DNA from 3 places in the Shewanella sp. NKUCC06_TVS genome. Region 3 is predicted to be linked to each of the others. Evidence: predicted binding sites of a transcription regulator. Region 3 holds the regulator's gene; each other region holds the start of a gene.
What was found. The regulator NrdR, encoded in region 3, represses ribonucleotide reductase genes. The targets are predictions, from matches to a motif close to AAACACNANATNTNGTGTTT.

Region 1: nrdD (anaerobic ribonucleoside-triphosphate reductase) is a predicted target of NrdR. The motif match lies at 1,746-1,765, and genes of this name have one in related genera.
Region 2: nrdA (class 1a ribonucleoside-diphosphate reductase subunit alpha) is a predicted target of NrdR. The motif match lies at 1,621-1,640, and genes of this name have one in related genera.

What each region holds. Positions count from the first base shown of each region.
Region 1 is NZ_JAHKQX010000025.1:9,609-12,893, reverse strand. Features, by position in the region: gene KO531_RS20985 (NADP-dependent oxidoreductase) at 1-91, opposite strand, end outside; gene KO531_RS20980 (MarR family transcriptional regulator) at 238-726, shown strand; gene KO531_RS20975 (hypothetical protein) at 846-1,535, shown strand; gene nrdD (anaerobic ribonucleoside-triphosphate reductase) at 1,797-3,285, shown strand, end outside.
Region 2 is NZ_JAHKQX010000005.1:218,924-222,208, forward strand. Features, by position in the region: gene ubiG (bifunctional 2-polyprenyl-6-hydroxyphenol methylase/3-demethylubiquinol 3-O-methyltransferase UbiG) at 1-618, shown strand, start outside; gene KO531_RS07895 (HAD-IA family hydrolase) at 620-1,291, shown strand; gene nrdA (class 1a ribonucleoside-diphosphate reductase subunit alpha) at 1,795-3,285, shown strand, end outside.
Region 3 is NZ_JAHKQX010000009.1:52,005-55,289, reverse strand. Features, by position in the region: gene ribD (bifunctional diaminohydroxyphosphoribosylaminopyrimidine deaminase/5-amino-6-(5-phosphoribosylamino)uracil reductase RibD) at 22-1,200, opposite strand; gene nrdR (transcriptional regulator NrdR) at 1,320-1,769, opposite strand; gene glyA (serine hydroxymethyltransferase) at 2,044-3,285, opposite strand, start outside.

The DNA of each region.
Region 1 (3,285 bases), on a different contig from region 3:
CTTTATTTACTAAAGTAAAGTTCTGTGCCGTAGGCATGCCTTCTGGGCGACTAGCTAGATGGATTTCACGGGTTTCAGTCATACTCTTCATAAAAACTCACCTTTTGTTTGTGCGCAAACTAATGATGTTAACTCTACGTGGCTTTAAGATTGAATGCAAATAGTTTGCGCGCAAACTAGATGGGGTGGCGCAGATCGGATAAGATAGTGTTATGTTTAAATGACAGGCGCTTAAACGTGCAGAATTGCTTACCTCAACCTGAGCTCGACGCTACAAAACAGACTCATAGCCAAGCTTCTAGCGATCCACTCTGTTTATCCGATAATGTTTGTTTCGCGTTATATTCTGCGAGCAATGCATTGGTGCGTGCTTATCGGCCTCTACTCGAGGCATACGAGTTAACTTTCCCTCAATATTTAGTGATGCAAACCCTGTGGCGTCAAAACGGCTGCAGCCAAACCCAGCTATCAATGGCGACTAAACTCGATATGGGAACCCTAACGCCAATCGTCAAGCGGTTAGAGTTGAAGGGGTTGATTACGCGATTAGCCTGCGTTGAAGATGAGCGGAAAAAGCTGATCACTCTGACAAGTCAAGGAGAGGATATCAGGCACGAAGCTCTTGCCTTGAAGCAAACCTTGCTTGATAAAGTGCAGATGGACGCTGAGGCACTCGATTTACTAAGGCGGCAATGTCTTGCCTTGATCGAAGATATACAGTCCTAGATATAAGTTGGTTTATGCATAGTGATGCTATTAACTCAGCGGTTGCACTGATTAATACTTGATTGGCTTAGTTTTTGCTTTAAAACCGTCATTGAGTCTTAGACGCCGAATTTTTGACGATGAATTCTATTTTAAATGCCTTTAATCTTAAGCGCAGCAGTGCCAGTATCGCCGATGCCTATGGTGCCAATAGCCAAAAGACGAGCACGGCTAAAACCGATACTACGATAGAAACAAATAAAACGCAGACGGATGCTACCAAACCCGATAACGGTAAAACCGATGAGATAGCGCTGTCGCCAAGGGCGCAACGCGCACAGAAAATTCAATCGATGGCGAAGGATTTTTTTGCCGATGGTCAATTTGGCGTCGCCGATATTCCCGCATTGGTGTCGCGCTTACAAAAAGATGGCATTTTATCGGATGTGCAACTCGAGCGTTTATCGAAAAACGGTATTACAGTGCCGAGCACAACGACGCCGACTAAACAATCGTTGCAAGATTTTTTAGATGATGAAATCAAATCATTAGCTAAAAAATCACCCAATAATCCTCTTATCAATACCTTAGTTGATGCTAAGAGCGTCTTAACCAATATGGATGATGCTCAGTCGCCGGTGCTAGCCCAGAAGGCCACGAAAGTCCTTAGCCAATTGACGGATTATTTGAATTCTGAACCTCCGCTTACGGATGCTCAAAAGCAGCAGTGGCAGGGGCTAAAATCTATGATGCAACTCGCTTCATCTATGGGGGCACATCAATCTGCATCGGGCCAACTCAGTAGTTATCTTGCGCTTGCTAAACGTTAATTCACATCCATAGTGCGTGATAAACACAAATTGTCACGCATTCAACTAGCTGGGTTTAATCAGCAGGTCAAGGCGCAATTTTCAGATAATTGGGCCTAGCTGCAGTTCTTGTTTGTTCTTTTATTTCATCCTAAAAACTATGATCTGGATCATGGACTCCTTACCGTCATTGTAGCCTAATGCTCTACATATTGTGTTTTATGCTTTTAAAATCACTAGATGTAGTGTTAATTTTTAGGCGAGATGGAGAGGAACTGAACAATGCCAGTCGTAATTAAGCGTGATGGTTGCCGCACACCTTTTGATGAAACAAGGATAAGGGATGCAGTGAATGCCGCTGCAAACTCAGTTGGAATAGAGGATGGCGACTATGCAGCGACAGTGGCAGCGTGTATCAGTCAGAGCGTCGCGCCATTAGCTGAAGTCGATATCCACCATCTACAAGATGCGGTTGAGAATTTACTGATGGAAGGGCCGTACAAGTCCCTAGCGCGGGTGTATATCGAATACCGTCACGACAGAGATGTGTGCCGTGAAGCGACCAGTAAACTCAACCTCGAAATCCGTGGTTTAGTTGAGCAAAGTAATGCGGCTTTACTCAATGAAAATGCTAATAAAGATTCAAAAGTCATTCCTACTCAGCGGGATTTACTCGCGGGCATAGTCGCCAAACATTACGCCAAAAGTCATATTTTGCCAAAGGATGTAGTCGCTGCCCATGAAGCGGGCGAGATCCATTACCACGACCTAGATTACTCTCCGTTTTTCCCGATGTTTAACTGCATGTTGATTGATTTAGCTGGCATGTTGACCCACGGCTTTAAAATGGGTAATGCCGAAATTGAAACCCCTAAGTCTATTTCAACAGCGACAGCGGTGACCGCGCAGATTATTGCCCAAGTGGCGAGTCATATCTATGGCGGAACTACTATCAACCGTATCGATGAAGTGTTAGCGCCATTTGTTGCTAAGAGCTACGACAAGCATTACCAAATTGCCCTTAATTGGAAGATTACCGATGCCAAAGCCTTTGCCACGGCGCAAACTGAAAAAGAATGTCACGATGCATTCCAGTCTTTGGAATATGAGGTCAATACCTTACACACTGCCAATGGCCAAACACCGTTCGTGACCTTTGGGTTTGGTTTAGGTACGTCGTGGGAATCACGCTTAATTCAGCAATCTATGCTCAAAGTGCGGATGGCGGGATTGGGTAAAAATCGCAAGACTGCAGTATTCCCTAAGCTAGTGTTTGCGATTCGCGATGGTATTAATCATAAAGCGGGCGATTGCAATTACGATGTAAAACAGATGGCGCTCAAATGCGCAACAATGCGCATGTATCCCGACATCCTCAACTACGAGCAAGTCGAGAAAGTTACCGGTTCATTTAAAACCCCAATGGGCTGCCGTAGCTTTTTAGGCACCTATGAAGAAAATGGCGAGCTTGTGCATGAAGGGCGCAATAATTTGGGAGTGGTCAGTTTAAACCTGCCGCGGATTGCCTTAGAAGCCAATGGCGATGAGACTGAATTTTATCGTATTTTAGATGACAGACTGGTATTAGCCCGTAAAGCACTGGATACCCGTATTGAGCGACTGAACGGTGTTAAAGCCCGCGTGGCACCTATCCTCTATATGGAAGGCGCCTGTGGTGTACGTTTACGGGCAGATGATGATGTGGCGCAAATCTTTAAAAATGGCCGCGCTTCGATTTCACTCGGTTACATTGGACTGCATGAAACTATGA
Region 2 (3,285 bases), on a different contig from region 3:
CTGCATCTATTAAACCCGCTGCGCTTAAACTATATCGATCAAACCGCTGGCGGTATTTTCGGCAAGAAAGTGCTCGATGTCGGCTGTGGTGGCGGCATTTTGTCTGAAAGCATGGCCCGCATCGGCGCCGAGGTTGATGGCTTAGATATGGGTGATGAGCCCTTAGAAGTCGCGCGCCTACATGCCCTCGAAACGGGCGTGAGCATTAATTATGTAAAAAATACTGCCGAGGCCCACAGCCAAGATCATCAAGCCTATTACGATGTGGTGACCTGCATGGAAATGCTCGAACATGTACCCGATCCACAATCTGTGATTAAAGCATGCTGTGACATGGTCAAACCCGGTGGTCATGTGTTTTTCTCCACCATCAACCGCAACATTAAATCCTACGTGCACACCATTTTAGGTGCGGAATATTTGCTAAAAATGCTGCCAGTTGGCACCCACGAGCATAAAAAATTCATTAAGCCTTCGGAGCTGATTGAGCTAGTAGATAATACCGATCTTATCTGTACCGATGCCTTAGGGATAAGCTACAACCCATTGACGGGCATTTTTAAGTACACGCCTAAAGTTGATGTGAATTACATGATAGCGACGCGTAAGGTTGATTAATATGAGTCTGGCACAGATCAAAGGCGTACTGTTCGATCTCGATGGCACCTTAGCCGATACCGCGCCGGATCTGGTGCAGGCCCTCAATTTAAGTCTTCAAGACGTCGGCATCGCCGCGCAGCCGTTAGCGGCCATGCGCTACGCCGCATCCCACGGCAGTTTTGCCTTAGTCGATGCCGCGATCCCTGATGCGGCAGAAGATCTTCGATCTCAAGTACAGCAAGGACTGCTCGCCCACTATCAGCGTATAAATGGCGATCACTGTGCGCTATTCACAGGCATAGCATCATTACTCGATTGGCTCGAGTTAACTCAGCTGCCGTTTGGGGTGATCACCAACAAGCCTGCCCGCTTTACCCGTCCCTTATTGCGAAAACTGAATTTACACTTGCGTATGCCCGTTATCATCAGCGGCGATTCTACAAAACACCCAAAACCCCACACTGCACCAATGCTGTTAGGCGCACAACAGCTGAACTGTGCTCCAGAGCACATTTTGTATCTTGGGGATGCCGAGCGAGATCTGCTCGCGGCCGAGGCTGCTGGCATGTTAGGCGGCGTGGCCCTATGGGGTTATCTGGGCGTGAACGACAAGCCGTTGCAATGGCCTGCGCACGCGCATTTTGCGAGCCCAACTGAGCTACATCAAGCACTAATCGAAGCATTGGCTTAACAACATCAACCAAAAACAGCGCCTACAATGCTCACGAATAAGGCATCCAATACGTAACTTCACTGACGGACATCAGTGTGTCAGCATACTATTTATGACCCACGGAAAAAGTCAGGCGGATAAAAGATCGGCACTCGTGAGCGATCGCGATCTAAAGAAAAGGATCGCCTAAAAATCCCCCATGAGTGTGACACTCTAACCTGAAATTGAGCTTCAAGGTTAGTCGTTACTAACGCAAAAGTTTATCCTCACGTTATCCACAAGATGTCCCCTGAATTCAGACTTGCAAATAGGGGCAAACCTCACTATCTTGTATCCCATATAATTTAAAACACCATATCTTGTGTATAGGTAACAATCAGACACACTAGAAGCTCGCCGCTTAATTGACTCGTTTTTAACCAGTCAGCTGTATTTAAGGGACGATTATTGATTGTTTTACAAGGATACGTACGGTGATTTTGCTCACCTAAATACATATAAGAACCAAGGCCTATCTCCAAATGAATAGCACTATGACAGTCACAAAACGCTGTGGCGATCGTGAGAATATCGATCTCGAAAAAATACACCGCGTAATTACTTGGGCAGCCAAGGGATTAAAAAACGTTTCTGTTTCGGAAGTTGAACTTCGCTCGCACCTACAGTTTTTCGATGGCATCCCAACCGAAGCTATCCATGAAACCATTATCAAGGCTGCGGCGGATTTAATTTCTCCAGAATCACCGGACTATCAGTTCCTCGCTGCCCGTTTAGCGGTGTTTCATTTGCGTAAGAAGGCCTTCGGTCAGTTTGAGCCGCCCGCATTGTATGCTCACGTGACTAAGTTGGTTGAGCTGGGTAAATACGATCAACACATTTTAAGAGATTACACCCGCGAAGAGCTGGATGTGATGGATACCTATATCGACCACTGGCGCGATATGGATTTTTCCTACGCTGCAGTAAAACAGCTTGAAGGCAAATATTTAGTTCAAAACCGTGTGACCCACGAAATCTATGAGAGCGCGCAGTTCCTTTACATTTTGGTCGCGGCTTGCTTGTTTGCCCGTTATCCAAAAGAGACGCGCCTGAAATACGTTAAAGATTTCTATGACGCGGTATCAACTTTTAAACTGTCGCTGCCAACGCCAATTATGGCCGGTGTGCGCACCCCAACGCGTCAGTTTAGCTCTTGCGTACTGATCGAATGTGGTGACAGCTTAGATTCTATCAACGCGACCGCTTCGTCTATCGTGAAATACGTCAGCCAACGTGCGGGTATCGGTATTAACGCCGGTCGTATTCGTGCCTTAGGTAGCCCAATCCGTGGCGGTGAAGCCTTCCACACAGGCTGCTTACCTTTCTATAAGTATTTCCAAACCGCAGTGAAGTCGTGCTCTCAAGGCGGCGTGCGTGGCGGTGCTGCGACCCTGTTCTACCCTATTTGGCACTTAGAAGTCGAATCTCTGCTGGTATTGAAAAATAACCGCGGCGTCGAAGACAACCGTATCCGTCATCTAGACTACGGTGTGCAGTTGAACAAAGTCATGTATCAACGTCTGATCAAAGGCGAAAACATTAGTTTATTTAGCCCATCTGACGTACCTGGTTTGTACGATGCTTTCTTTGAAGATCAAAACGAATTCGAACGTTTATATGTGCAATATGAGCAAGACAGCAGCATTCGTAAGAAAACCATAAAAGCCGTTGAGCTGTTTTCACTGATGATGCAAGAGCGCGCCTCAACGGGCCGTATCTACATTCAGAACGTGGATCACTGCAACACTCACAGCCCGTTCGATTCAAAAGTCGCGCCGATCAGACAGTCTAACCTGTGTCTTGAAATCGCCCTGCCGACTAAACCATTGAACAACATCGATGATCCTGAAGGTGAAATCGCGCTTTGTACGCTGTCAGCACTTAACTTAGGTTCTATCAAAGAGTTATCTGATATTGAGCCATTAGCCGACCTCGCCGTACGCGCACTGGATAATTTATTGGATTATCAAGAT
Region 3 (3,285 bases):
AATAAGGCATAAGATTCAAGGTTAAACGGTTATCTTGCTCCAATTCGATTTAGATAAAGAGGTATCAAGCTTAACACTCAAGGTTAAACGGGTATCTGGCCCTAATTTACGCTCATCGACCAACGTGAGTGCAGGAATGTGTGCCATGGTTTGATAATCGGGCAATTGCAGCAAATTACGCCCATGCCCACCGAGGATTTTCATCGCTTGGTATAGCACTAACTCATCGGCAAGCCCCTGCGCTAAAAATGCGCCCGCTAAGGTTGCACCCGCTTCCACCAGCACGTGATTACAGCTTTGGCCTAAATAGCTTAATAGTTCAGGCAATGAGACGCGACCTGCAATTGCAGGTAACACGAGGCAACTCACATGGGAGGGCAATTGTGCTTGAAAGTCTGCGGGATAAGCCACGGTAGAGACCAAGAGTATCGGCGATACGATAGCCAAGCAGGCGGCCGATAATGGCAAACGGGCGCGACTGTCGAGTATGACTCTTAATGGCTGTAGTAATTGCGCCTCGGTTACACTGTCTTTTAAGCTGCTAAGTTCCTGATAACGCACATTGAGTGAGGGATCGTCCGCCAGTATGGTTTCAATTCCCGTGACCAGTGCACAAGAACGCAAACGTAATCGCTGCACGTCGCGGCGAGATTCTGGACCGGTTATCCATTTAGACACACCGCTGGACAGCGCAGTTTTTCCATCGAGACTCGCGGCTAATTTTACAGTAACTCTGGGTAAACCTGATTCCATCCGCTTCATAAAACCTAAATTCAAGGCATAGGCTTCATCGCGATGTAATCCCACATCCACTTCAATACCAGCGTCGCGCAGCATTTGAATACCACGACCACCCACTTGCGGATTAGGATCTTCCACCGCCACAACTACACGTTTAACGCCAATATTGATCAGCGCCAAGGCGCAGGGCGGCGTGCGGCCATAATGACTGCAGGGCTCTAGGGTGACATAGGCGGTTGCGCCACGGGCGCGTTCGCCAGCCATACGTAGCGCATGCACTTCGGCGTGGGGGTCACCTGCTTTTTGATGATAACCTTCACCGATGATTTGGTTATCTTTTACGATAACGCAGCCCACACTGGGATTGGGTCTCGTGGTGTAAAAGCCTTTGCGCGCCAATTGAATCGCGCGGCTCATCATTTGGGTATCGAGTACGGACCAACTTATGTTCAAGCTCATGTTCAACCCTGTTGTTAAAGGTTTCGGCTTTCACCAGTCTTACAAACCTGTCTTTTAAATTTGTGCTTTCACGCCAATAGCTCGTACACGTCTGCCTTATCGGCGACAAAACTCAATGACTACTTTTGCAGTTTGGCGATGGCTTCGCCAAATTCAGACACGTCTTCAAAGGCACGGTACACGGAAGCGAAACGTATGTAGGCGACTTTATCTAGGCTCATCAATTGCTCCATCATTAAGTTACCTACCATTTCTGACGGCACTTCCCGCTCGCCAGTGGCGCGCAGAGTGGACTTGATTTTGCTGAGTGCTTGCTCGATTTCATCCATAGATACGGGGCGTTTTTCAACGGCGCGTAACATGCCACCTTGGAGTTTTTCTTCATCGAAGGGTTGGCGTGAACCATCGCGCTTAATCACCCTAGGCATGACTAATTCGGCGCCTTCGAAGGTGGTAAATCGTTCATGGCATTCGGTGCATTCTCGGCGACGGCGCACTTGGTGGCCTTCCGCCACTAATCGAGAATCGATGACTTTAGTATCTGTCGCGCTGCAAAATGGACAATGCATTGAGCCTCCTGCCAGTGAATGATCGTAAAGCGTTAATGGGTTTACCTGTTAAATATCAGTCAAAAGCCATGGATTTAAACTTAAGATTTTACCAATAAAAATGGCCGCGAGATGCGGCCATGGGATTTTATCCTATTTATGGGCTGAGGTTAACTACCTGAGCTTAACAACTTAATGTTAAGTGCCTGATGCTAAGTACCTGATGTGACAAGTATCAAGTCAGTCGGCGATCAATCTCGGCCCTTCATCTACTAAACGTAGATGCATAGGCAAATTAGCCGTAAACAGGGAAACGTGCACACAGTGCCAATACTTGGCCCTTAACACGCTCAATCACAGCAGGATTGTTCGCATCATCAAGGATGTCACAAATCCAGCCAGTCAGCTCTTTCGATTCCGCTTCTTTAAAGCCGCGGCGCGTAATGGCTGGCGTACCGATACGCACACCTGAGGTCACAAAGGGTGAACGTGGATCGTTTGGCACTGAGTTTTTGTTCACGGTAATGTTAGCGCTACCTAAGGCGGCATCGGCTTCTTTACCCGTTAAGTCACGACCAATCAGGTCAACTAGCATTAAGTGGTTGCTGGTTCCGCCAGAGACGATTTTGTAACCGCGCTCAAGGAACACTTCAACCATAGCTTTAGCGTTGTTAACCACTTGCTGTTGGTAAACTTTAAATTCTGGCTCTAGGGCTTCTTTGAACGCCACCGCTTTACCGGCGATAACGTGCATCAATGGACCACCTTGACCACCTGGGAATACCGCTGAGTTCAACTTCTTATACAAGTCTTCATCGTCAGCAGCAGATAGGATCACGCCACCACGGGGACCGGCTAAGGTTTTGTGGGTCGTAGATGTCACAACGTGCGCGTGTGGTACTGGGTTTGGATAAACGCCCGCAGCAATAAGACCGGCAACGTGTGCCATATCGACAAATAAATAAGCACCGATTTTGTCTGCGATTTCACGCATTTTTGCCCAGTCAACGATACCTGAATAGGCAGAGAAACCGCCGATCATCATCTTAGGCTTGTGTTCTATGGCAATACGTTCCATCTCTTCGTAGTCAATTTTGCCAGACTCGTCGATACCGTAAGGAATGATGTTGTACAGTTTGCCAGAGAAGTTAACGGGTGAACCGTGGGTCAAGTGACCACCATGAGCTAAGTTCATGCCCAGTACGGTATCGCCAGGTTTTAACAATGCCATGTAAACCGCGCTGTTTGCCTGTGAACCTGAATGAGGTTGTACGTTAGCGTAAGTTGCGCCAAACAGTTGTTTAGCACGTTCAATCGCTAAGGTTTCAACTACGTCCACATACTCACAACCACCATAGTAACGCTTGCCTGGATAGCCTTCAGCGTACTTATTGGTTAACTGTGAACCTTGCGCTTCCATCACGCGTGGACTGGTGTAGTTTTCAGAAGCAATCAGCTCAATATGCTCTTCTTGACGCAGAGTTTCATTCTGAATTGCGTTAAACAGTTCCGGATCATAATCTGCGATATTCATATC